DNA from 3 places in the Pseudarthrobacter sp. NPDC080039 genome. Region 2 is predicted to be linked to each of the others. Evidence: riboswitches for the same ligand, from Rfam matches in the RefSeq annotation. Region 2 holds a riboswitch; each other region holds the start of a gene.
The links. A riboswitch is a leader RNA that binds a small molecule or an ion and turns the genes downstream of it on or off. The one in region 2 is predicted to bind cyclic di-AMP.
Positions count from the first base shown of each region.

Region 1: another riboswitch for cyclic di-AMP. It lies ahead of AB0313_RS12795 (hypothetical protein); the one in region 2 lies ahead of AB0313_RS10620 (glycoside hydrolase family 16 protein).
Region 3: another riboswitch for cyclic di-AMP. It lies ahead of AB0313_RS13530 (peptidoglycan DD-metalloendopeptidase family protein); the one in region 2 lies ahead of AB0313_RS10620 (glycoside hydrolase family 16 protein).

Region 1 is NZ_JBFBKY010000010.1:26,869-37,149, forward strand. It holds gene AB0313_RS12745 (hypothetical protein) at 1-77, opposite strand, end outside; tRNA gene AB0313_RS12750 (tRNA-Ser) at 190-279, opposite strand; gene AB0313_RS12755 (acyltransferase) at 481-1,839, shown strand; gene AB0313_RS12760 (dehydrogenase) at 1,985-3,025, shown strand; gene AB0313_RS12765 (6-carboxytetrahydropterin synthase) at 3,029-3,424, shown strand; gene AB0313_RS12770 (glycosyltransferase family 4 protein) at 3,391-4,509, shown strand; gene AB0313_RS12775 (nucleoside deaminase) at 4,577-5,083, opposite strand; gene AB0313_RS12780 (phosphatase PAP2 family protein) at 5,139-5,942, shown strand; gene upp (uracil phosphoribosyltransferase) at 5,955-6,590, shown strand; gene AB0313_RS12790 (glyoxalase superfamily protein) at 6,635-7,048, shown strand; gene AB0313_RS12795 (hypothetical protein) at 7,121-7,831, opposite strand; cyclic di-AMP (ydaO/yuaA leader) riboswitch at 7,837-7,998, opposite strand; gene AB0313_RS12800 (glycosyltransferase family 39 protein) at 8,172-10,235, opposite strand; gene AB0313_RS12805 (glycosyltransferase family 39 protein) at 10,242-10,281, opposite strand, start outside.
Region 2 is NZ_JBFBKY010000007.1:120,942-131,222, forward strand. It holds gene AB0313_RS10585 (hypothetical protein) at 518-1,084, shown strand; gene AB0313_RS10590 (FMN reductase) at 1,081-1,707, opposite strand; gene AB0313_RS10595 (PhzF family phenazine biosynthesis protein) at 1,816-2,664, opposite strand; gene rplI (50S ribosomal protein L9) at 2,757-3,209, opposite strand; gene rpsR (30S ribosomal protein S18) at 3,227-3,466, opposite strand; gene AB0313_RS10610 (single-stranded DNA-binding protein) at 3,591-4,163, opposite strand; gene rpsF (30S ribosomal protein S6) at 4,237-4,542, opposite strand; cyclic di-AMP (ydaO/yuaA leader) riboswitch at 4,918-5,067, shown strand; gene AB0313_RS10620 (glycoside hydrolase family 16 protein) at 5,073-6,167, shown strand; gene AB0313_RS10625 (glycosyltransferase) at 6,312-7,490, shown strand; gene AB0313_RS10630 (lipopolysaccharide biosynthesis protein) at 7,487-8,974, shown strand; gene AB0313_RS10635 (aminoglycoside phosphotransferase family protein) at 9,001-10,014, opposite strand; gene AB0313_RS10640 (hypothetical protein) at 10,011-10,281, opposite strand, start outside.
Region 3 is NZ_JBFBKY010000011.1:78,295-88,575, reverse strand. It holds gene serC (phosphoserine transaminase) at 1-1,097, opposite strand, end outside; gene AB0313_RS13535 (metal-dependent transcriptional regulator) at 1,369-2,070, shown strand; cyclic di-AMP (ydaO/yuaA leader) riboswitch at 2,179-2,421, shown strand; gene AB0313_RS13530 (peptidoglycan DD-metalloendopeptidase family protein) at 2,426-3,253, shown strand; cyclic di-AMP (ydaO/yuaA leader) riboswitch at 3,366-3,560, shown strand; gene AB0313_RS13525 (NlpC/P60 family protein) at 3,643-4,311, shown strand; gene AB0313_RS13520 (NlpC/P60 family protein) at 4,418-5,179, shown strand; gene AB0313_RS13515 (HNH endonuclease) at 5,460-5,960, shown strand; gene AB0313_RS13510 (NTP transferase domain-containing protein) at 6,029-6,760, shown strand; gene AB0313_RS13505 (DUF6457 domain-containing protein) at 6,757-7,053, shown strand; gene AB0313_RS13500 (molybdopterin-binding protein) at 7,050-8,528, shown strand; gene fdhD (formate dehydrogenase accessory sulfurtransferase FdhD) at 8,601-9,479, shown strand; gene AB0313_RS13490 (glycoside hydrolase family 38 C-terminal domain-containing protein) at 9,589-10,281, shown strand, end outside.

The sequences.
Region 1 (10,281 bases), on a different contig from region 2:
TATGAGCACCCTGCTGTTCCACCTGGAAGGACCATTAGGGACAGCGCAATGGCCAGCCGGCCATGCCAGCCCTTCACTCCCACATTTCAATGGTGGCTACACCTGCCACAACACGCAATCATTGCCGCTCCCCGTACAGCAAAAGGCCCCGGTTCCTTTGATCTACAAGGGAACCGGGGCCTTTCTACTTGGCGGTGACGGTGGGATTTGAACCCACGTTGGCTTTTACACCAAACAACATTTCGAGTGTTGCACCTTCGGCCGCTCGGACACGTCACCAACCTGAATAGGGTACCGGAGCAAGGCCTCCATCCCCAAAACGTGGCTGCGCCGGGGGCGAGGGCGTTGTGGGCGACCGCGTGAAAGGCCTACGACCCGGCTCCGCACAGGACAGAGGATACGTCGAAGTCCGTTAGAATTTGGTGCGGTCGGTTGGCGGACGCCCGGCGGAGACCAAGCGACGTTTCGGGGAGCTTCAGCATGCAGGAAAGTATCACCAAAGTACGCCCGTCTTGGGGGCGCCGCCTCGCAGGCATTGAAGGGCTCAGGGGAATAGCGGCCATCTCAGTCCTCCTCTATCACCTGGGACTTGGAGCTTCCTACCAGGTGCTGATCGGACCCGTCAGTATCTTGCTCACGCTGTTGGACCAAGGATTGACGCTCTTCTTTGTGCTTTCGGGGTTCCTGCTTTTTCGGCCTTTTGTCACCACGCTCATGGAGGACAAGACGCTCCCGTCCATCCGCCGGTACGCCCGGAACAGGCTGCTGCGCATCTACCCGGCATACGTGGTCATCTTCGTTGTCACGGGTCTCATCTTCGCGGCGGCCTTTATCAAGGGCAGCACGCACGGGCTGGGCCCGGACAATATAGGCAGGATTACGGACCCGGTGCAGATCCTGGCGAATCTCGCGCTGGTGCAGATGCTGATCCCTTCCTTCGTGATGACCGGGCTTCCCGTTTCATGGTCGCTCACTGCTGAGGTGAGCTTCTATATCATCCTGGCCCTGATCGCCATATGGTCAGCACGGTTGATCCGACGAGGTGCCAGTAAGACTGCGGTGCTTTTTGGTTTTCCGGTTGGGATGATTGCCCTCGGTGTTGGCGTGACCCTCTGGGGGTACAAAGCGACCCTCGGACTTTCGCCGGCCGCAGCCGGTGATTTCGCGTTCGGGCAAAACTGGACAGCGGTCCTCCTCCGCAGCGTCCTGGGCCAAGCGGACCTATTCGGATACGGGATGATCGCTGCCGTCGTCGTAGCGAAGCTCCATGACCGCGACGTCCACCGCGTATCGACTGGTTCGAAGATCGTGCTGCTTCTGGCGGCAGGCCTCGTTGAGTTGACGGGTTTCACGCTGCTCCGCCCGCTCCTGAGCAATATGTCAGGCATTGCGGCCGCGCTCATCCTTCTCGCCGTCGTCCTTCCCTCGTCGCGCCACGGCAATGCCAACAGGGCCGCGAAGGTCCTGGAGTGGCTCCCGTTCCGTTTCACTGGATTGATCAGCTACAGCATCTACTTGTGGCACCTGCCGATTCTTCTTTGGCTCATCAGCCACGACATGCTGTTCGGATCCAACGCCCGTTCAATGCCGCTCAACGGCCTTTTGGTCCTCGCCATCGCTCTCCCGTTGTCCACGCTTACGTACTACCTGGTCGAGCGGCCGGCGATGAAGCTGAAGAAGCCTACTGGGAGGGCCGCCAAGGGAGGCCCGGGGGTGCCCGGCGGGATATCAAGTGCAGAGGTGGCGTCCTTCGAACGATCTGGTTCCATGTCGTCCCCGGTCGGGATTTCCGGCGCGAAGCCTGCTGATTCACGGGAGTTCCTCGAGGAGACCCGCTAAGCACACGTGTGCCCGAGGGGCGGCCGCCGCCCCCGCCGCACTCGTGCCCACGGCGGCGGACCCACGGTTACAGCCTCACCAAAACGCCGCCACGCGCCGCCGGACTTTCGTCGTCCATGCGCGTCCGGCTAGATTCATCAGCAAGATGACAAATTCACAGACACCGATCTACGCAACCGCATACTGGACCACCGCCAAGGAGCACGGCGAGCTCAGAGGTGAAGAGGTACCCGCCCCCGGCCCGGGTGAGGCGCTGGTGCGTGCCCTGTACTCCGGGATCAGCAAGGGCACCGAAATGGTGGTCCATGCCGGCGCGGTGCCGGCACGCGTGGCGGAACGGATGCGGGCCCCGCACCAGCAGGGGCAGTTTCCCGGTCCCGTGAAGTTTGGCTACCTCTCGGTGGGCGTCGTGGAGGAGGGGCCCGACGAGTGGAAGGGGCAGCGGGTCTTTTGCCTCAACCCCCACCAGGACCTGTACGTGGTTCCGGTGGAGTCGCTGACCAGGATTCCGGATGGCGTTCCGTCCCGGCGCGCGGTCCTCACGGGCACGGTGGAAACGGCCGTCAACGCGCTGTGGGAGGCCGGGCCGCGCCTCGGGGACCGGATTGCCGTTGTCGGAGCCGGCCTGGTGGGCGGCATGGTGGCAACCCTGCTGCGCACGTTCCCGCTGCAGCGGCTGCAGTTGGTGGACCTTGATCCCGGCAGGAAGCAGCTCGCGGACAGCCTGGGCGTGGACTTCGCACACCCTGACGAAGCCTTGGCCGATTGCGACATCGTTTTCCATTGCTCGGCATCCCAGGGAGGGCTGGAGCGCAGCCTGCAGCTGGTGGGGGATGAGGGCGACGTCATCGAAATGTCCTGGTACGCGAACCGTGAGGTAACAGTGCCGCTCGGCGAGGACTTCCACGCCCGGCGGCTGTCCATCAGGGCCAGCCAGGTGGGCGCGGTGGCCCGCGCCCGGCGCCACCGCCGGACCAACGCGGACCGCCTGGACCTCGCCGTATCGCTGCTCAAAGATCCCGTTTTCGATGTCTTCCTGACCGGTTCCTCCCGCTTCGAGGACCTGCCGGAAGTCGTCCAAAGCCTGGCAGACGGCACCCTGGAAGCCCTCTGCCACGTCGTTGAGTACCCCGCCAGCAGCCGTGCGTCCAACCCGGCCGCCGACAACTCCGGAAACCCGAGGTAAACCATGTTCAGCCTGACCGTCCGCCGCCACTTCATGATCGCCCACAGCCTGCCCCGTGAAGCGTTCGGTCCTGCCCAGGGCCTGCACGGGGCAACCTTCGTCGCCGAGGTGGCGTTCCGCCGTCGTGCCCTCAACGAAGACGCGATCGTCCTGGACATCGGCGCCGCCGGGACCATCATCGAGGACGTACTGGGCGCCCTGAACTACCGGAACCTGGACGAGCACCCGGATTTCGACGGCAAGCTCACCACCACCGAGGCCCTCGCCGAATACATCGCGCAGAAGGTAGCCGCCAGGATCAAGGACACCGCGGACGGCCCTGAACTCGCTGGACTCGACGTCACCCTCCGCGAGAATCCGGATGCGTGGGCCACCTATTCGCTGGACCTCACCACCTGAGCATGGGCCCCATCCGCCTGCTGGTTCCGGGCAACATCCGCCACAGTTCAGGCGGCAACGTCTACAACGCGCGCCTGGTTGCCGGCCTGCAGGCCCTCGGCGCTGACGTGGACGTCGTCGCCGTCGAGGGCAGCTGGCCGGACGCCGGCGCAGGGGAACGACGGCGGTTTGGTGCCCTCCTCGGAACAGGGGAACCTGCGGCAGGGCCCGGGCAGGCAGTGGTCCTGGTGGACGGGCTGGTGGCCGTTGGTGCCCCGGACGAGCTGGAACTGGCGGCCACCGCAGGGCGGCAAGCATGGGTCCTGATACATATGCCTGTTCCGGAAAGTGCCGGGCGAGCGGCCCTTGAAAGCGAAGCCCGTGCCCTCCGCGCGGCAGCCGGGGTGATCTGCACCAGTACGTGGGCCGCAACCCGGCTCGCGGAACGCGGGCTTCCGCAGCCCGCCGTTGCCCTCCCGGGAGTCGACCCAGCCCCTCAGGCCACCGGCTCCAAACCTCCACACCTGCTGGTGGTCGCAGCGCTGCTGCCCAACAAGGACCAACTGCTCGCCGTGGAGGGGCTGGCCCACGTGCGGGACCTCCCTTGGACTGCGTCATTCGTGGGCTCGGACCAGGCGGACCCCGACTATGCGCGGGAGGTGCGGGGAGCCATCACAGCAAGCGGGCTGGGGGAGCGGGTGCTGCTCACCGGTGAACTGGCAGGCGCCGCGCTGGAAGCCGAATGGGCACGTACGGACCTCAGCCTTTTAGTGTCCCGGCATGAAGCATTCGGCATGGCGGTCACGGAGTCGGTGGCCCACGGAATCCCGGTGCTGGTCAGGGGCGGGACAGGAGCGGTTGAAGCGCTTGGCCTCGGGACGCTGGCAACGGACGACGGCGACCCCTGGCTTCCCGGCGCGGCCCTGCCACTTCCCGAAGGGGGACAGGAGAGTCCCGGGCGGCTGGGCCGGGTCCTGCGCCAGTGGTTTGAGGATCCGGAGACCAGGGAGAACTGGCGGGCCGCGGCCCGGGACGCACGGACGCGCCTCCCTGACTGGAGCAGGACAGCGGAGGAGGTTCTGGCCTTACTGGCTCCGAAGGGCTGACGGCACGGCCCGGGCGCAACAGCGGGCCGGCCGCCGCTGGGCCGCAACGACCGGGCCGGCAGCCACTTCAGAGGCTGCTGCGGTGGCTGGCAAAGAACTCGCGCAGCAGCAGGGCGCACTCTTCCTCGCGGACCCCTGGATACACCTCAACCCAGTGGTTGAGCCGCCGTTCGCGGAGGATGTCGAACACCGATCCGGCAGCGCCTGCCTTTTCGTCCCAGGCGCCAAAAACCACCCTGGGAATCCTGGCCAGGACGATGGCGCCGGCGCACATGGCACAGGGTTCCAGGGTGACCACCAAGGTGCAGTCGGACAACCGCCAACCGTCACCCGCACCGCCGGCGCTCCTGGCGAGTTCCTGTAACCGCGCCGCTGCTTCCCTGATGGCCACCACCTCGGCGTGGGCGGTGGGGTCGCCCAGTTCCTCCCGTTGGTTGCGTCCGGAACCCAGCACGCCGCCGTCGGGCCCAATCACCACGGCGCCGATGGGCACGTCCTCGGTGGAAAGGGCACGGCGGGCCTCGATCAGGGCAAGGCCCATCCAGGCGTCGTGTTTCTTTTCGGGCAAAGGCATGGCTCAATGATAGTTTCGGGGATACTCAGGTTACTTACCGATGCCGGGAGGCAGCATGGACACTCTTCGGGACCGCATAAGTATTTGGTTCAAACCCTATGCGGCGCTGGTGCTGACCATCCTGGTGGGCGGCGTGATCATCGTGTCCCTGGCGCTGCTCGGAGCTGAGGTCTACGACAACGTGGTGGACTCGGCCGGGCTTGCCAACCTGGACAAACCGGCTTTGGCCTTTGCCGAAAGCCTGCGCAGTCCCGGGCTGGATGCATTCGTCACCGGCTTCACGAACATCGGCGGCGGCGTGGGCATGCCCATCCTGGCCAGCATCCTCACTGCGTGGCTGACCTTCCTCGGCCGGAACTGGCGTCCACTGATCCTGGTGGGCGGTGCTGCCGCGGCCTCCATCACGGCCACCACTTTGGGCAAGAAGCTCGTGGGACGTACCCGCCCGGACCACGCTGACGCCGTTCCCCCTTACGAGGACTCGCCCTCTTTCCCCAGCGGGCACACGCTGAACACCACAGTGGTGATCAGCCTGATCGTGTACCTCATTTGCCTGCAGTTCCAGTTGATGTGGGTCCGTGTCAGCGCCATCACGGCCGGCACCATCTTCATCATTGCGATGGGCCTGAGCCGGGTTTTCCTTGGCCACCACTGGCTGACGGACGTCATGGCGGGCTGGCTGCTGGGGTTTGCCTGGGTGGGCGTGGTGATTATGGCCCACCGGCTGTTCCATCTCATCCGCAGGCGGGAGCATGCCGGCGCTGCGCCGTCGTTCGACCGTCCCATTGTCCGGGACGTCGTGGCCCAGGAAGTGCACGAGGGTGGAGGCTCCGGACCCGGGAAGGGCAGCGCCGGATGATAGTTTTGGGGGATGCGCACTCTCGTTGTTGACCACCCCCTGGTCGCCCACAAGCTCACCGTCCTGCGGGACAAGAACACCCCGTCGCCGGTTTTCCGGCAGCTGACGGAAGAGCTGGTGACCCTGCTGGCGTACGAGGCCACGCGGGAGGTCCGCACGGAGCCCGTGACCATCGAGACGCCGGTCAGCACCACCATTGGCACGGCCTTCACCAAGCCCACCCCGCTGGTGGTCCCCATCCTGCGCGCCGGCCTTGGAATGCTGGAGGGCATGACCAAGCTGGTCCCCACCGCTGAGGTGGGCTTCCTGGGCATGGCCCGGGACGAGGAGACGCTGGACATCATCACCTATGCGGAGCGCCTTCCGGAAGACCTGACCGGGCGCCAGGTCTTCGTCCTGGATCCCATGCTCGCCACCGGCGGCACCCTGCGGGAAGCCATCAAGTTCCTGTTCAAGCGCGGGGCGTCCGACGTCACGTGCATTTGCCTGCTGGCGGCCCCGGAAGGACTGGCCCGCCTGGAGGAGGAGCTGTCCGGTGCCAACGTTCACGTCGTTCTGGCTTCGATCGACGAGAAGCTCAACGAGAAGTCCTACATCGTTCCGGGCCTCGGTGACGCCGGTGACCGCCTCTACGGCATCGCAGGGTAGTTTTCACCCTTTCTGGAAGCTGTCCCTGCCGCTAGCCTGTGCGCATGGACTGGAAACTCGAACTTGTGTACGTTCCCGTCACGGGCGTTGACCGCGCCAAGGACTTCTACGTCAACAAGGTGGGCTTCAACGCGGACTACGACGAGCGGCCATCCGACAACATCCGCTTTGTGCAGCTGACGCCGCCCGGCTCGGCCTGCTCCATCAGCATGGGCGAAGGGCTCCTTGACGCCCCTGCCGGCACGGGAACCAACCTCCAGCTGGTGGTCGACGACATCCACGCGGCGCACGACCAACTGAAGAGCAATGGTGTGGACGTCAGTGATATCGAGGTGCTTCCCTGGGGCCATTTCGTGTATTTCGCCGATCCGGACGGGAATAAGTGGTCGGTCCAGTACATCCCGTGGCGGAATGCGGGCCGGGGCGCGGGGCAGGGCGGGGCGGGGGCCGCGCCTTAAGGCAAACGGCGGCCCGCATCGTGGTGATGCGGCCCGCCGTTAGCTGCCGGAATGTCCCCGGTCCGGGAGTGCCTAGTACCAGTTGTGTGCCAGGTGGAAGTTCAGGGCTCCGCAAGGCGACTGGTAGCTCTTCTTGATGTAGTCCAGTCCCCAGTTGATCTGGGTGCGGTAGTTGGTGAGGTAGTCCGCGCCGAACGTTGCCATCTTTTCGGCAGGCAGGGACTGGACGATGCCGTATGCGCCGCTGCTGGCATTGGTGGCCGTGGTGGTCCAATCGGATTCCTTGGTCCACAGCGTCTGCAGGCACTGCATCTGGTCCGGGCCCCAGCCAAAAGAGGACAGTTGGCCGGCAGCGTAGGCCTGGGCACCGGCAGGATCGTTAATCGCGACGGCGGGTGCCGGCTCGGGTGCGGGAGCGGGCGCCGGCGCCGGTGGGGCAGGGGCGGGAGCAGGTGCCGCAGGGGCGGCCGCGGGAGCTGGTTCGGCCGCCTGCGGTGCCACGCTGATGGCGGCCGGAGCCGGGTTCGTTGCCGGGTTGGAACGGATTTCGCTTTTCTCGATACTCATTTGGGCATCGGACGCAGCGGTGGAAGAGTTGGACCCGGTGGATGACACCGGAGTCATGCTGCTGGTTGCCTGACCTGCTGCGCCTACCCCCACCAGCACCGCACAGGATGCTGCGAGGATCCCGGCGCGCTGGCCGAGGGTTGTCTTCTTTGCCCGCTGCGCGGCCCGGTGTTTAGCCTTGGCATGCAGGCGTGCTTCTGCCTTGTTCTTGGACATGATTGATCGCCTCTCACACCTGCGGAGTTAGCTGTCGGGTTCGGATGAGGGCATCCGGCTGTACGGAAAGATCACGTACTGGCTTAACCCCAAGGGCATTCATTGCCCGGGACGGTGGGTCCCCCGCCTCTGCCGTTGCTCAATCGGGAATCCGGGGAAGCGGCAGAGCTTGGCGTCAACCCGGGATATGCGGCCCGAACGCGGACCGCACCCAATCGACGGTACAGGAAGATCGCGCGAAAGTCACATTTAGGTAACGGAAGTCACGCGCTCGGGCGCGCCGCATTGCGCCTGCACCGTCTTCGCGGGGCAGGCGCAATGCGGCGAGGAGACCTGCCCGTTACCTCGCCAGCAGGTAGACCGTGGTGCCGCCGATGCTCTGTGGCGCAAAGTTGTGCGCCACCCACTGCGCTATCTGTGCAGCGGCATCGGATCCGCTGCTGGAGCGCATGGTTCCACCCGCGATGAAGTAGTGGATTTTCCCCTGCGCCACCAGGTCCTGGAATTCCGCCAGGGTAGGCGAGGGATCGGTGCCGTTGAAGCCGCCGACCGCCATCACCGGCAGTTCCGTCGCCAGCTGGTAACCGGCCGCGTTGTTGGAACCCACCACTGCTGCGGACCACGTGTAGTTGGACGCGCCGTCCTTCAGCGCCGCCACGAGGTCGGCGGACGGGGTGGGCGCGCCCAGGAGCCCGCCCATGCCGCCGCCGCGGCCACCGGCGAAGCCGGCTCCGCCGCCAAATCCGGTTCCGCCCTGTGCTGCGCCGCTGAAGGTGCCCTGTTGCCTGATGCCGCCAGGGGCGGCCGGCTGCCGGGTCCCGCCGGTTCCGCCAGGAGCGCCTCCGCGCCCGCCTGCGCCGGCACCGCCGGGGCCGAAGCCCTGCACAGGCCCCGCGCTGACGATTGCTCCGCTATGGGCGGTCGCCGCCGTCGTGATGGAGTAGGCCAACGGTCCGGCGAGCGACGCTGCGATGGCGAGCGCCGCCGTCGTCCGTTGGAGGGAACGCGGGCGCAGGAAGCTCGTGAGTCCTGCGCCTGCTGCGGCGGCCAGCCCTCCCAGCAGGACCACCCAGCGCAGCCACGGGCCATAGGCGGTCGTGGTACCCAGAAGGTAGAAGGCCATGAGGCCCGCTGCCGCTACGGCTGCAGCGAGGAGGGAAGCTGCAACGGCCTGCTGCCGGTGCTGCCACAGAAGGACGGCGCCCAGGCCGGCCAGCCCGGCGATCCCCGGTGCCAGTGCCACCGCGTAGTAGGGGTGGATGATGCCCGCCATGAAGCTGAACACCAACCCCGTGACCAGGACCCATGAGCCCCAGATGATGACAGAGGCACGGACGGCATCAGTGCGGGGGGCGCGGCGTCCCACCCACAACAGGCCCCCCGCGAGGATCAGGGCTGACGGCAGAAGCCAGGCGATCTGGCCACCGAACTCGCTGCCGAACATCCGCAGCAGGCCGGGAATGCCCCAGCCGTTGCCGCCGCCCACGCTGCCCGTCTCCTCGCCGGTCAACCGGCCCAGCCCGTTGTAGCCGAGGGTAAGTTCCAGGATGGAGTTGTTTTGTGATCCGCCGATGTACGGCCGCATGCCGGCCGGCGTCAGCTCAACGGCCAGCAACCACCATCCGGCCGAGGCCACCATGGCCGCCCCTGCAGCTCCCAGCCGGAGCAGCCGCCGGGGCAACCTGCCCGGCCCCGCCACTGCATAGGCCAGCGCGAAACCGGGAACCACCAGCAGCACCTGCAACTGCTTGGCCAGGAATCCGAAGCCCAGGAACACGCCGGCCAGCAGAAGCCAGCGCAGCCTGTCGTCCTGCACGGCGCGGAGGACAGCGTAGGCGGCAGCGGTCATGAGCAGCACCAGCAGCGCATCCGGGTTGTTGAACCGGAACATCAGCGTGGCAACCGGGGTAAGGGCCAGGACCGCCGCGGCCAGCAGGCCCGCCCGGTGCGCCAGCCGGGCATCGCCGGTTGCCGGCGCGGCCGTCCGGCGCACAGCCAGATAGAGCAGCCATGCCGTCCCCACCCCCATGAGCGCTTGGGGAACCAGGATGCTCCAGGAGCTCAGGCCGAAGAGCCGGACCGACAGCCCCATGACCCACAGGGAGGCCGGCGGCTTGTCCACCGTGATGGAGTTCGCGGCGTCGGAGGAACCGAAGAACCAGGCAGCCCAGTCCTGTGATCCGGCCTGGGCTGCCGCCGAATAGAACGCGTTTGCCCAGCCTGAGGCCCCAAGGTTCCACAGGTACAACACTGCGGTGCCAGCCAGTACTGCCGCCAGTTCAAGCCGCCGGCGGAGTGCCTGGGGGTCGTGCACGACGCCGGCAGAGGCTGCACGTGGTGCAGGAACCCGGTGTCCGGGGGCGGTTCGGAGTGCAGTTGCATGGGTTGGGGAATGGCTGGTCATCGCGTCCTACTTGGTGAGTTTGTACACGGTGGAGCTGCCGACGGTC
Region 2 (10,281 bases):
CGCGAAGAACAGGTACCCCGCTACGGTAGCCCCGGTTGCGCCAGCGGCAAAGCCAACATGCCACGACCTCTGTGGATAACCTGTGCAGTATGTGGCATAGCTTGTGCACAGCCTGTGGGGAAATCTGTGGACAAAATAAAAATTTGAGCAGCATCGCCCTCCTGAACTGCGAAAACACTGCAGGCCGCATGTGGACTGAATATTTCTTCCAGGGAATTTCATCCACAGGGGTGGGCCGGGTGCTTGGGTGTGCGGGGAGGAGTCCGTCGCCTTCGAAAGGGTCAGGAGCGGAAGCGTGGCGCTCCTCATATTCCGCGTCTGGATTTTGTGCAATCCCCCCGGACCTGTACGCGGCCCGGTACATATTGCTGTGGATAACCAGGATCAGGCTTAATATCTAGGTACGCCCGGGAGTGCAGGAGCACAACCGGCAGCAGGAAGATAAGGCCGGCCGAAGGGCCGGCTCGGCAACCGCACCTGGCAGCGGCCAGGAAGTTACACAGAACGGCTTGTGAAAATGGAATCCCTCGCGGTCCCGGTCCTTATCCTGCTCGCGGTGGTAGCGGGGGTCACGCTGGCCTACCGCGCGGTCCGGAAACGCAGAACAGCCGATGATGCCGCCCGGCCCCAGCCTTCCGTCTCCGCCAAAGAGCTTGCCCGCGCAGCGGCCGACAGGCTGTCGGAAGACCAACACCGTCGGCTCTACGCCCTGATCGCCCAGGACCAGGGCTTGGCCGCCATCAAGCTTTACCACGAGGTCACAGGAGACGGCGTCCGGGCATCACGTGATGCCGTCGGCGCTCTCACTGCCCACCCGCAGCCCTATCGGAGCCAGGCGCCGCAGCAGGTCGCCGAACAAGACGAGGACCAACCAACGCGGTTCCCGTACCGCTACCGCGCCATTGCCAGCAAGGGCGATGTCACCCGGGAAGTAAGCAGCAACATGCTCAACGACGAGATCTACGGCAGGATCCGGACCCTGGCCCGCAACGGTGAGACGGAGGCCGCGGCGAACGCCTTGACGCGGCACTCTGATATTTCAATCACGCAGGCACGGGAGTTCATCGCCCTGCTGGACGATTAGCGCGGCCCAGCAATGCCGGCGAGCAACTGCTCGAACGGGAGGGACTCCAGCGGAGCGGGCTTCCTGCCGGGCTGGGGCCCTTCGAGCAGCCGTGTGAACTCGCCGGCGGCGCGTTCAATCCGGTCCCCGAGCGACCCTCCGCCCTCTTCAGCGCTCCCCCAGTCCTGGGGTCCTGCAAAGACGCCGGTGGCAGCCATGCGGGTGCGGAGGTAGCTGAACAGCGGCCGCATGGCGTAGTCAAGGACCATCTGGTGCCGGTCGGTGCCGCCGGTGGCGCCCAGCAGGACCGCCTTTCCGTCCAGCGACTTGGGGTCCAGAACATCTATGAAGGACTTGAAGAGGCCACTGTAGGACGCACTGAACACAGGGGTCACCGCGATGATTCCGTCCGATGCCTCCACCGCTGCGATCACCTCCGCCAGGCGGGGGGCGGCGTAGCCGGTGACGAAGTTGTTGGCAATGTCCACGGCCAGGTCGCGGAGCTCCACGACGTCCACGTCCACCTGGTATCCGCCGGCCATAAGCTGGCGCCGGGCAGCTGCTGCCAACTGGTCCGCCAGCAGGCGGCTGGAGGAGGGTACGCCGAGCCCTGCAGAAAGGACGGTGATGCGGCGGGTTTCCATGGCATTCTCCTGGTGCTTGTTCTATCCATCATATATGCGTTTGCATCTACATGAGTGAACTGCTTGCGCCAGGAAAGTATTCCCGCCCGACTAACAGGCCTGCCCCTGTTAGAGCATCACGCTTCCCCGAATGCCGGTGGTGGAGTAGCCGCCCACCCAGATGTCCCCATCTTCGGCACTGACGTGGATGCGGCCCGCCCGGCCCAGGACAGTCCCCTGCGACGCCACGTACCGCTCCGGGGCCCTGCCGGTCTCCATCAGCCACTGCGCTGCTCCGGCATTGAAGCTGCCGGTGACAGGATCCTCCGCCATCGCATCACCGGGCAGGAACGTGCGGACTTCGAAGTCGGGCCCGTCGCCGGCAGGGCAAGGACCAATGGCACCGATCTTCAGGTTGCCCATGGCCGTATAGTCCGGCGCGAGGGCCAACACCTGCTCGGCAGTCTCGAGCAGGACCCCGATCCATTCGGGACCGTTCACCAGCCAGGACGCGTCGAGGATGTCTTCTGCGCGCACCCTTAGCGCCGCGGCCAGCTGCCGCCGGACCGACGCTTCCACGGCGCCGAATCGTGTCAGGGGCGGCGCGGCGAAAGCCAGCCTGCCGCCGTCGCGCTTTACCCGGACCAGCCCGGCAGCGCATTCCTGCACCACATAGCCGTCGGATTTGGGAACTCCGCCGGCTTCCAGCCACGTATGGGCCGAGCCCAGCGTTGGGTGCCCCGCGAAGGGAAACTCTTCCGTGCCCGTGAAGATCCTGACCCGGTAGTCGGCGCGCGGGTCCTTCGGCGGCAGGAGGAAGGTGCTTTCAGAAAGGTTGGTCCAGTTCGCAAACTGCTGCATCGTTGCTGAGTCCAGGCCCTCGGCATCAAGGACAACGGCGAGCGGGTTGCCCCGGTAGGGCTGGCCGGAGAAAACGTCGACCTGCTGGAAGGGGCGGCTGCGCGCTGTCGGATTCACCGGAGCAGGTTACCACCGGCACATGCGAAGACCCCCACCGCCGGAATCCGGCGATGGGGGTCTTCTGCAGTCGTAACTGCCGGGCCGTAGGGCTACTTGCCTGCCACTACGTCGAGCTCGATCACAGCGGCAACGTCAGCGTGGAGGCGGACGTTGGCCTGGTAGGAACCGACCGACTTGATGTGTGCGGGCAGTTCAACCTTGCGCTTGTCGATCTTGCCAAGGCCAGCGGCCTCAACAGCGTCAGCAACGTCGCCCTGCTTGACGGTGCCGAACAGGCGGCCGGACTCGCCAGCCTTGACGACCAGCTTGACCGGCTTGGCGGACAGCGCAGCAGCCTGCTTCTGAGCATCTTCCAGGGAAGCGTGCTCGCGGGCGGCGCGGGCAGCCTTGATGGACTCAACCTGCTTCTCGCCACCCTTCGACCAGGTCAGGGCGAAGTTGCGCGGCAGGAGGTAGTTACGTGCGTAACCGTCCTTGACCTCGACAACATCGCCAGCTGCACCGAGACCGGTGACTTCGTGGGTCAAAATGAGCTTTGCCATGTTAGTTAATCCCTTCCTTAGCCGCGGCCAGCGCCGGAGTAAGGCAGCAGAGCAACTTCGCGGGCGTTCTTGATTGCCTGGGCGATCTTGCGCTGTTCCTGCACCGTAACGCCGGTAACGCGACGGGCGCGGATCTTGCCGCGGTCGGAGATGAACTTGCGCAGCAATGCTACGTCCTTGTAGTCGATGACAGTGATGTCAGCGGCCTTCAAGGGGTTGGACTTTGGTTTGGGCTTACGGAGTTCAGCCTTAGCCATCGTGGAGCTCCTATTCTAGGGAGCCCGTGGATATTGATCCACGGGATGGTGGTGGTCCGACGGCGGCAGCAGCTTGAGTGCGTTGCGCACCCTTGCCGTCCCGGCGCCGGGCCGTTGTTTGGGTTTAGAAGGGAGGTTCGGAATCGGGGCCGTTGCCCCAGCCGCCTGCGTTGGACACACCGGGCGTGGCCCAGGGATCGTCCTGTGCAGCCTGCTGGTTGCCGCCGCCCCAGCCTCCACCGGAGTTGCCGCCCTGGTTTCCACCAGAGTTGCCGCCTCCGAAGCCACCGCCGCCGCCACCGCCGAAGCCGCCGCCACCTTGGCCGCCGGAGCGCTGGGTACGGTTGACCTTGGCATTTGCGTAGCGCAGGCTGGGGCCGATTTCGTCGACCTCAAGCTCGATAACGGTGCGCTTTTCGCCTTCTTTTGTTTCGTAGGAACGGCTCTTCAGGCGGCCGGTCACGATAACGCGCATTCCCTTGGTCAGGGATTCGGCAACGTTCTCGGCTGCTTCACGCCACACCGCGGCGCGGAGGAACAGGGTCTCCCCGTCCTTCCACTCGTTGGACTGGCGATCAAAGGTACGGGGGGTGGAAGCAATGGTGAAGTTCGCTACTGCGGAACCCGACGGTGTGAACCGCAATTCCGGGTCATTGGTGAGGTTACCGATGACCGTAATGGTGGTCTCGCCTGCCATCTACTGCCTCCTTGTTCGATCCTGGGTGAAGAGTGCGTTTCCTGCGGGGTAAAGAATGAGGACCATTGCTGAATTACTCAGCAACAACCTTCTGCTCTTCGGGGCGGGTGATCTTGGTGCGCATGATGGTCTCGTTAAGAGACAGCTGGCGGTCAAGTTCCTTGGCGGTCTCCGGCTTGGCAGTGAAGTTCACCACGGCGTAGATACCTTCGGACTTCTTCTTGATGTCGTAAGCCAGACGGCGACGGCCCCAGATGTCAACCTTCTCGATGGTTCCACCATCGTTGGTGATGACGTTCAGGAACTTCTGAAGCGACGGCTCAACGGTACGCTCTTCGACCTCGGGGTCGATGATTACCATCAATTCGTAAGGACGCATATGTGAACCCACCTCCTTTGGGCTAAGCGGTTACGGCATTTCCGTAACAGGAGGTTCATTTGCGATTCCATGCAATGCCTCGCCTCCGGAACGGGGGCAGGACGCAGCACAGACTTCAATATCCTAGTGCATTTGGACCCGATAGGCGATTCGCGCTTGACTCAAGGCTAGTCCCGTGATGCCTGCCGCGGCGTCCCTGGCCGGGCTATGTGGATAACCCGCCGCCCGTCACGTCCGGGAAAGCGATACCCCTTGAGCGGTACACCAGGACGTGAGGCCCGTTACCTAATTGTGATTTTCGCCGGCGTGTCGTGTACGGTCATGGGGGGCCGCCCCCAGCCGGCCTCAATCCCGGAGGACGCCCAGCTCTGCCGCCTCCGTGATCCACCAAGTTTCCAGGCAGAGGCGGGGGACCCGAGTGTCACGGGCCTGGCTTACGCCTGCCCTCGGGGTGAAGCCGCATCCAGGCGGCCGGATGGCCTCATCCGAACCCGACAGCTAACTCCGCAGGCGTTGAGAGGTAAAACCCCATGCCCGCATTCCTTAAAAGCAGCGCGAACCCGGCGCACCGTTATCAAAATGAAACCGCCCCTGCCACCGCCACCCCGCCAATGCCGGCGGCCAAGCGAAAAGTGAGCCGGCTGCCTTTGCCCCTCACGGCCGGACTCGCCGCCGCACTCCTTGGCGCTGCGTCCCTTGGCCTCGGCCTTGCCCAGGGCAATGACACGGCGGACGTGGCCCGAGTGGCCAGCGCCGCCGGCACCGGCAGTGAAGCAACGCCGCAAACTGCGACTGCTCCCCCCTCCGCCGCACCGGCTCCCGCCCCCGCAGTCGAGGCCCCTCCGGCACCCGCACCCTCCCCGGCCCAGCCCTCCGCCCCGGCGGCGGCACCTGCCGGGCCGGCTCCCGCGGGCGACTCCCCCATCGCCGTGGCGCCCGCCGCGGCGCAGCTGGCAAACAGCGGCACCCCGATGCCGACCGGCGTTCCCGGCAACTGGACCATGACCTTCGCGGACGAGTTCAACGGAAACGGCCTGGACAGCGCCAAGTGGGCCAGCTGCTGGTTCTCGCCCGGCTGCGGCACCATGAACAAAGTCTCCACCAGCCCCTCCAACGTTTCGGTGGCCAACGGGAACCTTGTCCTGGGGCTCAGCTCTTCCACGTCCGGCGCCCTCGTGTCCACCAACCCCAAGGGCGGTGCCGGCAGCGGCTTCCAGTTCACCACCGGCTATGTCGAGGCACGCATCAAATTCCCGGGCAACGGCAACGGGCTCTACAACTGGCCCGCCTTCTGGACCACGGGACAGTCCTGGCCCGCCACCGGCGAGAATGACATCGCCGAGGTACTCCAGGCCAAGATGACCGTTAACTACCACTCGTCGTCCGGCTCGCAGAACCAGGGTGGCGTCGGCGGCAACTGGGCCAACGAGTACCACACGTTCGGGCTGCACCGGATGGCCAACTCGTCGGACGTGTATTTTGACGGCGTCAAAGTTAAGTCCTATCCCACCAATGACGGCAATGCCCCTCAGTACATCGTCCTGAATGTGGGTGCCTCATCCACCAACCCCGCCTACGGACCCCAGTCCCAGGTCCTGGTGGACTACGTGCGCGCCTGGCAGTAGCCGGCCCCTTACCACCGGGTGAGGGGGGCGACGGCGGGACCTCCCGCCGTCGCCCCCTTTCCCGCGGCTTTCCTCAAGGTTGCCTAAAGCAACCGCTCCATGGGAAGTGTGATCCATTACACTCTTGCAATGAGGCTCCTGTACGTGACGGAAAGCGTGCCCAACCGGGATCCGGAACTTGGGGACGGAAGCTCGATGATTCCGTACGAGGTCATCCTGCACCTTCCGGCAGAAGTTGCCGTCACCCTGCTGACTTTTTCCGGCCCGGTCCCCGTACCTGCAGAAATCAGGGATCGCTGCGACTCCGTCTACGAACTGGCCCCCCGGGAAGAACTTTCAGCCTTTGTCCGCTCCCTGGGGGGCCTGGCGGGGCTGGGGAAGCACCGCCGTGACACCCCTTCCGCCCGCGCGGCAGCCGCACGTTTGTCGCAAGGCAGGGACGCCACCCTCATCCACGGCCCCCACGCCCTTTTCCTGTCCCACGAGGTGTCCGGGCCCGTTGTGCTGCAAACAGTGGATCCCTGGTCCATCCGCGCCGGCATGGACACCGCCATTGCGCACACGCTCCGGCCCGCCTACCGGCTGCGTGAACAACTGGCGGCACGGGCTGAACGGCAACTGCCGGTGCGGGCACGCCTCCTGACCGTCGGGGCACAGGATGCCGCCGTGTGGGCGGCAAAACTGGGCCGCCCGGTGAGGAGCATCCCCAACGGAACTGCGGTGGGGAGCCGCACCCGCCGTGAGCGTGGCACACCCGTCGTGTGCTTTGCCGGCAGCCTGAATTACGCCCCGAACGTGGACAGCGCCACCGTTCTGGTAAAGACGATCGCGCCGCGGGTGTGGCAGGAAGTTCCGAACACCCGGTTTGTCATCGCGGGGCGCCGGCCCACACCGGCGGTCCAGGCACTGGCCGGCCCGCGGGTGGACGTCCTGGCAAACGTTCCCTCCATCCTGGACGTCTTCCACGGGTCGGACGTGGCAGTCTTCCCCGACGAACATGGCGTGGGCATCCGCAACTCCGTGCTGGAAGCCCTCGCTGCAGGGCTGCCCGTGGTGGCCACCCCGGTGGCGGCCAGGGAACTGCCCGCGCACCCGCTGATGACCGTGGAAGGCAGCCGGGACCGGCTTGTCCGCAGGATAGTGGAACTTCTCACCGCGCCGGAACTGCCGCAGGGGACTCCTGCAGCCGTTCCGGCGAGAGGTCCGGCAGGAGAGGTCCGGTCATGGGACACCGTGGCCGGCGAATACCTGGCGGAAGTACGGGAGGCCGCGGCCTCCCCATCCCCGGCCGGCCGGCTTTCGCCGACGAACGGGCAACCGTGACGTACGCGCCGGGGGAACTGGAACGCAAAGGGGTCCGGGGAGCCCTGTGGCAGGGGCTGGCCTTCGCCTCGGGCAGGGTGATCGTCCTGGTGACCACGGTGGTGCTCGCTCGGCTGCTGTCGCCCGCGGAATATGGCCTCGTCGCCCTTGCGCTGGTACTTATGGCATACGCGGAGACCATTGCCGACGCCGGCGTGGGCCAGGCCCTGGTCTACCTGCCCAGGACGCAGGTCATAGCGCGCTCGGCCCTCCTGCTGTCCGTCACCCTGGGGGCGGTCCTGGCCGTTGCGGCGGTGCTTGCGGCGGACACCGTGGAGGATCTCGTCGGGCTGGACGGTGTGGCTCCGCTGGTACAGGTCCTTGGAGTTTCCGTGCTGGCCACCGCTTGCGGAGCCGTCCCCGAGGCGATCATGCGCCGCGACCTCAAGTTCCGGCAGCTGACGGCCGCTCCGGTGCTGCGCGCCGCGACCATGGGAGCGGTGACCCTTTACCTGGCCTTCACCGGCCACGGGGCCTGGTCACTCGCGGTGGGAACAGCCGCAGGATCGGTGGCCTACGCCGCCACCTGCTGGTTCCTGGTCCGTCACGAGGCTCCCTGGCAGATCTGGCGCGTGAGCAGGAGCGCCATTGCCGAGAATGTCCGCTTCGGCGCTCCCGTCGCAGGCAGCACCATGCTGGCCAGGGCGATCTTCGACGTCGACTACCTGGTCATCGGCATCATGCTTGGCGCCAACGCGCTGGGCCTTTACACCCTTGCCTTCCGCCTGCCCGAAGCACTGATCCTCAATGTGTTCTTTGTACTTTCCACCGTCCTGTTTCCCCTGTATACGCAGGTCCGCGGCGACCGGCAGCGGCTGCGCGACGGGTACTTGAAGAGCGTCACTGTCCAGGCGCTGTACGGCATTACGGCAGGAGTGGGACTCGCCGTGGTGGCACCGGTCCTGGTGCCGGTCCTGTTCGGGCAGCGGTGGGATGACTCGGTTACCCCGCTGGTCTTCCTCGCGCTGTACGCGGCGGCCCGGTCCCTGGGCGCGGGTGCCAATGATGTCTACAAAGCCCTTGGCAGGCCCGGGCTCTCCATCTGGATCTCCGTGGTCCGGCTTGCCGTCCTCCTCCCGGCGCTGGTCTTCGCCACCCGCTGGGGCATAGTGGGGGTCGCGTGCGCCCAGATGGTGGTCGCCGTGGTCTTTGCGTTCGGCATGCAGGCTGTGGCGGCCAAGGTGATGGGAACCAGGGTGCGGCGCTTGATGCGGGCCGCCGCCCCCGGCCTGCTGTGCGGCGCCGGAGTCGCCCTGGTGGGGCTTCTGAACCTGGCCCGGCATGCGCTGGGCCCTGTCCCCACCCTGATTGCCATGGTGGTTGCCGGCATAGCGGTGGCGTACGCTGTGCTGCGCTTCGGCTACCGGGACCTGCACGATGAGATACTCGGCCTTTTCAGGCACCACCCGAAAACGCCGGACGACGCAGAGGGCCGGTCATCCTGAGGCTTCCCACGTCCTGCGGTTTTGCCCTAGGCGGCGTCCAGGGCATGCCGCCACAGCCAGAAGTCCCTGTCCGCCAGGAGGGTGGCGCGCACTTTCTCGTTGCCCTGTGAAAGCCCAGGTGCGGCTTCCTGCGCCAGGCGGTCAGCGAGCGTTGCCGTGGACCGGGCCCAGGTTGCGATGACCAGCAGGGGAAACAGTGATTCGTCCACTCCCCTCATTCCCAGGTGGAGTGACAGCGGCCCATGCGCCCAACCGCCGTGGCCAAACGCCTTGTCGAAGGCAGCAAGCTGGGCCTCCCTCACGAACGCCTGTTCACTGGACTCGCTTAAGTACTGCAGATAGAACACCAGGTCGTGCCCGGGGACACCGCCGGTAAGGGAACGTTCCCAATCCATGACCTGCAGGGGAGCGCCAGGCTTAACCAGCAGGTTGGGGTGGCTCAGGTCGCCGTGTTCGATCACCGCGGGCAGTTGCGCGCGCTGAAGAGGCCCGAGGACGGCGTGCGTGCGCTCAACCAGTTCACAGGTCTGCGCATCCTGCCCGGACAAGGCCTCGAGCGCCGCCAGCGGATCCCTGACCGTGCGCTGGTACCAGTCCACGTTGTCCGCGGCGGGACGGGTGCAGGGAAGTGCCCCGACGAACTCGGTTCCGGTGGCTACGGCGGAGGAAAGGTCCGCCGCCACTGCCCTGGGGTCGAGGGGCGTCCCGGTCAGGGCGGTTTCGACGAGGACCGTGTAGGCACCCATGTCCCGGATCCCCACCAGCCGGGGAACACCAGCGCCCGGGCTGTCGACGACGGCAGAGAGTTGGGCCAGCATGGCAGCCTCACGGCGGACTCCGGTGTTGTCGCCGGGCTGGCGGGGCACCTTTACCACCAGGGCCGGCTCGGTGTGCCGGGCAGGGAAGATCAGGGCCACTACATGCCGTGAGGTCGCAAAGCGCGGCGTCAGGAGCAGCGTCTCCCAGCGCTTCCCCAGGCCGTACCCGTCAAGGGCCAACTCGTTATAGTGGTCTTGCAGGAACTGGTCCACGAAATTCACGGCTGCTCCTTCCCTTCGGGCCGGCGCCCCGTGATGGTGCCCTCCGGCACCAGGAGGTCGAAGACGCGCAGGGCCAGTGCAGTATGGACCGCCGCAGCTTTCAGCGCCCCGAAACGCACATCTTTCCGCAAACCGAGGGTGTCGCGGATGGACACGCGGGACTGCACCGGAACCAGCCGTGCAGTGCGCTGGCGGTTGGGTGCGTTCCAGTAAAGGGCAATGTCCCGGTACCCCCGGCGTTCCAGCGTCCTCTTCCAGCCCCTCAGC
Region 3 (10,281 bases), on a different contig from region 2:
CTGGCCAGCAGAGCCGACACGTCGTCGGGCTCGATGGCCACGAAGGTGGCGATGCGCAGCTGGTTGCGGCCCAGCTTGCGGTAGGGCTCGGTGTCCACGATGCCGTTGGTGCGCAGGACCTTCGCCACGGTGGCAGCATCCACCGATTCGTCGAAGTCGATGGTGGCAATGACGTTGGAGCGTTCCTCGGGCTTGGCCACGAACGGGGCGGCAAATTCGGACGCTTCCGCCCAGCTGTAGATCCGGCCGGCCGAATCGGCGGTGCGGGCCGCCGCAAAGTCCAGGCCGCCGCTTGCGTTCAGCCACTGGACCTGGGCGTCCAGGGTTACCAGGGTGGACAGCGAAGGCGTGTTGTAGGTCTGGTTCAGGCGGGAATTGTCGATGGCCGTCTGGAGGTCCAGGAAGTCCGGGATCCAGCGGCCGCCGGCTTTGATGCGGGCGGCGCGATCCAGGGCGGCGGGGGAGAAGAGGCCGAGCCACAGGCCGCCGTCTGAGGCGAAATTCTTCTGGGGCGCGAAGTAGTAGACATCGCTTTGGGCAACGTCCACGTCCAGGCCGCCGGCAGCCGAGGTGGCATCAATCAGGACCAGCGAGCCCTCGTCGGCTCCGGACACCCGCCGGACCGGGGCGGCAACGCCCGTTGAGGTCTCATTCTGCGGCCAGGCGTAGACGTCCACGCCGGACTCCGCCTGGGCTGCGGGCCGCGTGCCCGGTTCGGACTTGATGATGGACGATGCGTCCAGGAAGGGTGCCTTGTTGGTGGCTGCAGCGAACTTCGACCCGAACTCGCCAAAGGACAGGTGCTGGGCTTTCTTCTCCACGAGGCCGAAGCTCGCGACATCCCAGAACGCGGTGGAGCCGCCAACGCCGAGGACCACCTCGTAGCCCTCCGGGGCGCGGAAGAACTGGCTCAATCCTTCACGGATGGACCCCACCAGGTTCTTCACCGGTGCCTGGCGGTGGGAGGTGCCCAGAATGGTCTTGGATGCTGCGGCCAGGGCATCGATCTGTTCCTGCCGGACCTTTGACGGGCCGGCCCCAAACCGCCCGTCTTTAGGCAGGAGGTTGGCAGGGATCGTGATGCTGGTGTCGCTCACAGGTGCTCCAATTCGGCAGGGACGGGGGCTTTGGTCCGGACGGTCTGGTGAAGGGTTGCCGTCGGCGGCGGCTGCGCTGTTGGCCCTCCCATTCTGCCTGAATAGTCGCGGCGCGCGGGAACCGGCTGCTTCAAAGTCCAGACACTGAGACAGGACACCCTCGGCTATTCGGAGTAAGTCAAAATAGGCTAAGCTTTTCCCCGGACTACCTCGCGGGAACAGGCGGTACGGTGGGACAACGCAAGGTACTGCGCTCGAGGAGCTGAGCTGGATGACGGATCTGATCGACACTACGGAGATGTACCTCAGGACCATCCTGGAGCTTGAGGAAGAGAACATCGTTGCCCTGCGGGCCCGTATCGCCGAGCGTCTGCGCCACTCCGGGCCCACGGTTTCCCAGACCATCGGCAGGATGGAACGTGACGGACTCGTGGTGGTCTCCGGCGACAGGCACCTGGAACTGACGGACACGGGCCGCAAGCGGGCCACCGAGGTAATGCGGAAGCACAGGTTGGCCGAACGCCTGCTTGCCGACGTCATTGGTCTGGACTGGGCCTACGTCCACGACGAGGCCTGCCGCTGGGAGCACGTCATGAGCGAGCGGGTGGAGCGGCGGATCTACGAGATGCTGGACCGGCCCACTGAGTCTCCGTACGGCAATCCCATTCCGGGGCTCGCAGCCCTCGGCGGACAACCGGGACCCGGCTTTGCCGATGGCGCCATCAGCCTCGTGGAAGCGATGAAGAACTACGGCCCTGCCTCCGGGGTAACCATCAGCCGGCTGGCCGAACCGATCCAGGTGGAGCCGGAACTGCTGGCACAACTGGACGAAGGTGGCATCCGGCCCGGCGCTGCCGTGGCGCTTGAGCGTGTAGGCGACTACATCTCCGTCCGGGTGCCGGGTATTGAAGGCGCACTGGAACTCCCGCCGGAGGTCGCAGCCCATGTTTTCGTCGCCGTCCGCCAGTCCTGACCGGGGCAGTTCATACCCCGTGACAGCCCTTCCACGCAAAGATAACGGAATTGTTACCTAGGGTCTTTAGCCCCTATAGTGGAAGCAATCGTTGATACTTAAGCGTTACCTGATCCGGAGCCGAGCTCTGCCAGCGGATCAGGTGAACGAGTCGTAACTGGCAGAGGCGGGGGAACCACAACCGGCAGCGGGGGACTGCCTTGGGGTGAAGTCCGTCAGCAGCAAGCCTCTCCAGTGAAGGATTCTTCCGGGAATACCCCTGTGCCGAAGCTTGCCGGTGGCGGGCCGGGTCTTTGATCTCTCTGACCCGAATCCGACAGCTAACTCCGCAGGCTTCTCCAGAGAGGAACCCTTCTTGACCACGCAGACCCCCAGGGGACGCCGCCGCGCGGCCGGCCCCCCTTCGGCAGCCCGGATTGTCGAAGGTGCCGCAACGGAGCGCCCCCGCGACCTCCACCGCGATGCCCGGCGCAGGCGGGGTCCGTTCCGGCAGATGACGGAGTTTGCCGCCGCCAGCGGCATAGGCCAGAAGGCCGGGATTGCCCTTGCCGCCACCGGTCTAGCCCTGACAGTCGCCATGCCCGCCACGAGTCCGGTTATGGCGACGGATGCGGCCGGCTCCGCCCCCCTGGCGGCATCGTCGGTCAGTCCGCAACCCCAGATTTCCGCGGATATTGGCGCTCAAATCGATTTCAGCCGCTCTGCAGTGGTGACCCAGGCGGACCCGGACGGGAAGCTCAAGCAGCTCCTCAGCGCCCAGTCGGCCGGCTCCGTGACCCGCGCGGCTTCCGCCGGCACGCTCTCGGCACCGCTCGCCTCGCTTGTGACCGCCTCCCCCTTCGGTTACCGGGTCAGCCCCATTACCGGAGGCGCCGGCGACTTCCACCGCGGGCAGGACTTCGTGGCCCAATGCGGGACGCCTGTTATGGCTGCCGCAACGGGAACCGTGACTTTCGCAGGCTGGCACCAGTTCGGCGGCGGAAACCGTGTGGTCATAGACCACGGCAACGGGCTGGAGACCACCTACAACCACCTGTCGTCCTTCAACGTCAAGGTGGGGCAGACCGTGTCCAGGGGAGACGTTGTGGCCCTGAGTGGTACCACAGGCGCCTCCACGGGATGCCATCTGCACTTTGAGGTCCAGGTGAACGGCGAAGTGGTCGATCCGATGGGTTGGCTGTAACCGTATGATTGCCAACTCTCAGATCCGGGTAACGTGCCGTGACCTGAATGTGACATTCAAGCAGAACTCCTGTACCGTCTAACTTGCGTCAACTTTTCCGAAGTTGACGCTCTTGAGTGGATTGCCTAACTCTGCCACCGCTCAAGGTCCGTTCGCATTTCATCGTCTGGCAGGGGCGGGGGAACCAATTTTTGGCCTTCTCTCCAGAAGGCCTTGGGGTTAAGTCACAAGCTTCCCAGGAAGCTTGTGACCGGGTGACTCCCATCCGAATCCGACAGCTCACCTCGCAGGCATTGGGAGAGGCTACCTTCGTGTCTTCACGCCATCATTCTGCGCGCCACCGTGCCCAAACGGTGCGCACCAACCCCTTGGATGCCGTATCCAGGGCCATGACTGCAAACGCCGGAACCGTAGGGCGCCAGGCTGCCGTTGTGGCCGCCGCATCGGGCCTGGTTCTGAGCATGGGCCTGCCGGCCACTGCAGCTGACACCACTGCCGGTGTCTCCGCTTCCACCGAGTCCGGTTCGGCGCAGACGTCGCTCGCCGTGACCGCCGCCCCCACCGCCACGGTTTCCTTTGAACGGCCCACCGTCAAGACCACCGCTGCTCCGGCTCCCGAGCCCCAGGTCGCCGTGCAGGAAGCTGCCCCCGCAGCCCAGCCGGCTGCGGGTGCAAAGGTCACGGCAGCCGTTGCCACCGGCTCTGCTCCTGCCGCACAGCCTTCCGCCAGCGGCAAGGGTGCTGCCATCCTGGCCGCGGCCTACGCCCAGCTGGGCGTGATGCAGGACTGCACCATGCTGGTCACCAACTCCCTGGCCGCCGTCGGAATCCACTTCCACGACTGGCCTGCCGGTTACCTCTCCCTGGGCCGCACGGTCAGTGCAGCCGAGGCGCAGCCGGGCGACCTCATCTACTACGCCAACGGCGGCTCCGGAATGGCCCACATCGCTGTGTACGCCGGTAACGGCATGGCTGTCCACGGCGGCTTCAACGGAAACCAGACCGTGGTGTTCAGCGCCAACGTCGGTTCCGGCCCCGTCTTCATCCGCGTTTCCTAATAGCTAACCCCCGTTCGGGACGCGCCGGCATGCCCCCAAGATGCCGGCGGGTCCAACTCCCTCTGCCCGGCCACAGCCGCCTGAGGAAAAACGAAAGAGAGAACTGATGACGACTCGTGCTACCGCACGGCACCGCGCCGAGGTCACCAAAACCAACTCAATCGCTGTTATCGCCAAGGCTGTCACCGACAACGCCGGCGGAATGGGCCGTCAGGCCGCTGTGATTGCCGCCGCTTCCGGTCTGGTCCTGACCAGCGGCATCGCCGCAAATGCCGCTGATGCCAACGCCAAGCGTGATTCCGCGCCGGCGTCCGCCATGGAAGTTGAATCCGCCGTCGACGCGCCGATTTCTGCGGCTTCCACCATCGCCATCAGCTTCGAGAAGCCGGCTGTGACCACGACGCCGGCTCCCGTCGCTGAGCCCGAGCCCCAGGTTGCGGTGCAGGAAGCTGCCCCCGCAGCCCAGCCGGCTGCCGCTCCGAAGGTCACGGCCACGCTTGCCTCTGCTCCGGCCGCTCCTGCCGCCCACCCTTCCGCCAGTGGCAAGGGTGCTGCCATCCTGGCCGCGGCCTACGCCCAGTTGGGCGTGGTGCAGGACTGCACCATGCTGGTCACCAACTCCCTGGCTGCCGTCGGAATCCACTTCCACGACTGGCCTGCCGGTTACCTCTCCCTGGGCCGCACGGTCAGTGCAGCCGAGGCGCAGCCGGGCGACCTCATCTACTACGCCAACGGCGGCTCCGGAATGGCCCACATCGCTGTGTACGCCGGTAACGGCATGGCTGTCCACGGCGGCTTCAACGGAAACCAGACCGTGGTGTTCAGCGCCAACGTCGGTTCCGGCCCCGTCTTCATCCGCGTCAGCTAGGCATTCCCGCTGCCGGCCTGAACGGACGCCGGCCAAAGGATCGCCGCGGGGACCCCTGCCAATGAGGCAGGGGTCCTTTTGTCGTTAAAATCTCCCGGCCGGTCGCGTTCACTCGACCTCCCGCCCCGGCCGCCAAGTCGCCGGAGAGGCCCGCCGAGTGGGCGATTACCTGATTTTGCACTTCTTTGTTTACTCTTGTGATGTCGATCCATAGCCCGGACATGCCGAGGGCAGCCGGCCCTCGTGCCCCTGACGGGTGCGGCCGTGAAGAGGTAAGTGCATGCGCACTCTCGTTCTGAATGCTGGATATGAACCGCTGGCGGTAATCACCTTCCGCCGGGCGCTGGTGCTTGTGCTCACGGGCAAGGCGAGCGTTGTGGCCGAAGGGGACGACCCCGTCGTGGGCCCAACCGACGTCCTTGGGCGCCCGTCCGTGATCCTCCTCAACAGATACATCCGGCCCCGGTATAACCACTCCACGGCGGTCAGCCGCAGGGGCGTGCTCCGGCGCGATGGACACAAATGTGCGTACTGCGGTAAGGCGGCGCACACGATCGACCACGTGCACCCAAAGTCACGTGGCGGGGCCGATTCGTGGGAGAATCTGGTGGCCGCCTGCCTGCGCTGCAACAACGTCAAGGGTGACCACACCCCTGCTGAGATGGGTTGGACCCTGCGGTTTGTGCCCGAGCCGCCGCGGGGAACGATTTGGCAGATCAAGGAACTCGAGAAGCCAACCCCGGCATGGGATCCCTTCCTGCTTCCCGAGCGCGCTGCCTGACCCCTCCTGCGGCCAGCGGAGCGTCTGGTCCTGCGGCCAGCGGAGCGTCTGGTCGCTAGGCTGGGTGAATGGAAGCGAGCAGGCTGGTTTTTGATGCCCTGGTCCTGGCTGGTGGACGTTCTTCGCGGTTGGGTGGCGTCCCCAAGCAGTCGCTGGTCTTCCGGGGCCAGACGCTGCTGGAGCGCGCCGTGGCTGCGTCGGCGGGCGCCCGCCGAACTGTCGTGGTAGGCGGAATTGATTTTCTGCGGGCCAGCGACTCTACCGAAGCCCCTCTCGCTCCGCCGTCCTGGGCGTCCGGCCTGCTGACCTGCCGGGAGGAACCACCATTTGCCGGCCCCGCAGCTGCCATCGCCGCCGGCCTGGCCACCCTTGCGGACAATGCGGAACCGGCACCGCACACCCTGGTGCTGGCCTGCGACATGCCGCTGGCGGCCGGGGCCGTGTCAGCACTGCGCGACGCACTTGCCGACTGCCCTGACCCGGCACTGGCCGGGGGAGCCGCCGGCCGGGGCGTCATGGCCAGGGACGAGGGCGGCAGGGTCCAGCCCTTGGCAGCTTTTTATAGCACGGAAGAGTTAAACAGGGCATGCAGGGAGTTGGCCGCACGCAAAGCTTTGGTCAACGCGTCCGTCCGTGCGCTCCTTGCTAGTCTGGACGTGCAGCTAGTCACAGTCCCCGCCGGGTCCACCTCCGATGTGGATACCTGGGAGGATGCTGCCGCGCTGGGGATCGCCGCCGGGAACCAGCGCGGAAGCCAGGACCGGCGCGCAGGCGGAGCTAACGTGGGAGGCAATACGTGAAAAGCCAGGACGAAACGCTGGAAGAGTGGTGCAGGGCGCTCCTCCAGGCCTACAAGCTTGAGGACGTCCAGGTGGACGTCAATGCGGTGCTGTCACTTGCAGGCGTCGCCGCCCATGCCGTCGTCCGGCCTGCAGCTCCGCTCACCACCTTCATTGCCGGCTTCGCCGCGGGCCTGGCCGCTGCCCCGGGCAGGGAAATGGACTCCGCTTCCATGGATTCGGCGCTGGCCGTAGCGCGTTCCCTGGCAGCTGATTACGGCAAGGAAGCCACCGCCGGGACTCCCGGCGAATGACGGCAGGACCCCTGAGCCGTCCCCAGGTTCCGCCGGGGACGGAAGCGTCAGTCCCGGCCGGAGAATCCGGACCTGCAGAAGCCAGCATCGACGGGGCAGCGTCAGTGGATGCCGGCCACGGCGAAGCTGAACCCCATCACACTGCCCACCATCACGCTGCCCACACGTGGGAAGAGGCAAGGCGAGCGGCATACGACGCCGCCACTCCCATCCCTTCTGGGCCCGTGGCATTGGGGGCGGCCCTGGGCCGCAGGCTGGACCAGGACATCGTGGCACGTCAGGACATGCCGCATTACGCTTCTTCGGCGATGGACGGCTGGGTGGTTAATGGAAGCGGCCCGTGGATTCCGGTGGAGCCTGGTACCAGGTTGGCGCCGCACCAGGCGAGTCCCATAGCCACGGGAGGGCTGATCCCTCCCGGCGGCAAGGCAGTCCTCCGGACGGAGAGCGCCGTCCTTGGCCGGGACGATGACGGCCTGCCTGTCCTGATGACCGGGGGCAAGGCGCGGCCAGGGGAGCCCCGCGCCGGCGAACACATCAGGAAGGCCGGGGAGGAAGCCCTTGAAGGGGACATCCTGGTCAAGGCAGGGGTAGAACTCAACCCCGCCCATCTGGCATTGGCAGCCCTGGCCGGCTACGACGAAGTGCAGGTCCAGGGAAAGCCCGTGGTGCGCCTGGTGCTGACCGGGGCCGAGGTGGTGGAACGCGGTACCCCTGCCCCCGGACAGGTGCGCGACACGTTCGGCCCGCAATTGCCTGATGTCGTTTCCATGCTGGGAGGCATTCCTGCGGGACAACAGCGGATCGGCGACTCGTATGGTGAATGGCTCGCAGCGCTCGAAGACGTGGTGCCGGGGCTGCCGGACGCACCCGACCTGCCTGCCGACGTCGTCATCACCACCGGGGGTACTGGCCGTTCGGGAACGGACCACCTCCGGCGCGCAGTGGCTGAACTTGGCGGCCGGCTGGTCATCGACGGCGTGGCCATGCGGCCGGGCCATCCCGCGGTCCTCGCCGAACTTCCGGACGGGCGCTTTGTCCTGGGGCTGCCCGGCAACCCCCTGGCAGCCATGATGGCCCTCTCCACCGTAGGCGCCCCGCTGCTCGCCGCCCTGGGCCACCGTGCAATGCCCGCGGTGGAGGAAGTTCCCTGCGGGACGATGATCGAACCCGACCCCGGCCGTACCAGGCTCATGCCCTTCCGCCTGCTGTACGGCATGGCCGCCCCGGCACAGCACACAGGGCCCGGGATGATGCGCGGGCTGGCCGCTGCCGACGGTGTCCTGGTGGTGCCGCCGCACGGTGTGCAGCTGGGTGAGGCGGTGCCTGCCTTTGCCCTGCCTTGGGGGCCACCGATCCAGGGGGCGCAGGAAAAGCCGGCGAAACCGAAACCGCGAAGCAATGCCCGGACCGGACAAACCAAAGGCAAGCCGGCCGCAAACGAACCCGTGGACTGGAGCGCGCTCCTGGGCTGAAGCGCTTGGGCTCCTGCGCAGGGGCGCGCTCCGATGGTGCCATGATGGAGTAATGATCAGGCAGGGTGGAACATGGGACGCGTAATTCAGCGCCGCAAGGTGCACAAATATGTCCTGGACGGATCGCCGGGCGCGCTTGAATACCCGGCCCGTCACCGCGAAGACGTCCTCGCCGTTGAGGAACCGCTCGAAATCCGACTGGGCACGCTGTCCTACTCGGTAACGATGCGCACCCCCGGCGACGACTTCGACCTGGTGGCCGGGTTCCTGGTGTCCGAGGGCGTCATCTGGACACCCGGGCAGCTGGTCTCCCTGCGGTTCTGCGCCGGCGAGGACGAGAACGGCGTCCAGACCTTCAACGTGGTGGAAGCCCAGTTGCGGCCGGACGTTCCGCTGCCCGATACCGGCCGGAAGGTCTACACATCGAGCTCCTGCGGCATCTGCGGCACGGACTCCATCGAAGCGGTCCGGAAGTCTTCCCATTTCACTCCCGAGGCAGACCCGCTGGAAATAGATGCACAAGTACTCGCCTCCCTTCCGGCGCTGCTGCGGAAGTCCCAGCGCGTCTTCGACGACACGGGGGGCGTGCACGCAGCGGGCCTGTTCAAAATAGGGGACGGCGGCGTTCCGCGCCTTTTGTGCCTTCGCGAGGACGTTGGTCGTCACAACGCCGTGGACAAAGTGGTTGGCTGGGCGTTGCGCGAAGGCCTCCTGCCGCTGACCGGAACGGTTCTCCAGGTGTCCGGCAGGGCGTCCTTTGAGCTGGTGCAAAAAGCGGCCCTTGCCGGGATTCCCGTCCTGTCCGCCGTCAGTGCCCCGTCCAGCCTCGCCGTGGAACTGGCAGAAGCGAACGGGTTGACCGTCGCAGGCTTTAGCCGCGGCACGAGCTTCAACGTTTACGCAGGGGATTCCCGGATCCTCCGGCCCCAGCCGGTGGTGCCAAGTGCCTAGGGCCAACTGCGTGCCCGATGGCAGGGGGTTGGTTGCGGTGCTTCCAGCGGGTAGATTTGTCCATCGAATGGACGCGATGATCCAGTCTCAAGGTTAAAGAGGACAAATATTGCATGACGACCGCAGGATCACGGAAGTCCGGCTGGCAAGGTTTGTGCGCGAGCGCATCGATCCCGCCGTGTACAGCAGGTCGGTCCCGCTTGACCTGAGCAGTTGGGAAGTCCCTGACGAACCGGTTCCTGCACTGGAAGCGATGCGGCAGGAGTTCCGGCCGCAGGAGCACGGTGCCCCCTGGGGGCGGCCTTGGGGCACCACCTGGCTGCGGCTGCAAGGGGAGGTACCCGAGTCCTGGGGCGGCCCGGACACCACGGTGGAAGTGGTGGTGGACCTGGGGTTCACCACCGAGGCGCCCGGATTCCAGTGCGAAGGGATAGCGTGGCGGCCTGACGGCAGCATCATCAAGGCAATCTCGCCGCGCAACCAGTACATCCCGCTGAAACTGTTGGGCAGCGGCATGGCAGTGGACTTTTACGTCGAGGCGGCAGCAAACCCTGATATGGCGCAGGGCTGGACTTTTGCCGCCACCCCGTTGGGTGACAAAGCGACCGCCGGGGGAGCGCCGCAGTACCGGCTGGGAACCATCGCCATTGCTGAGCTGAACCAGTGCGTGTGGGAACTTCAGCAGGACATCTGGACGCTGGCCGGCCTCATGGAACAACTCCCGCTGGAACTTCCCCGCCGCCATGAGATCCTCCGGGCCCTGGAACGCATGATGGATGTCATGGATCCCGACGACGTCGCA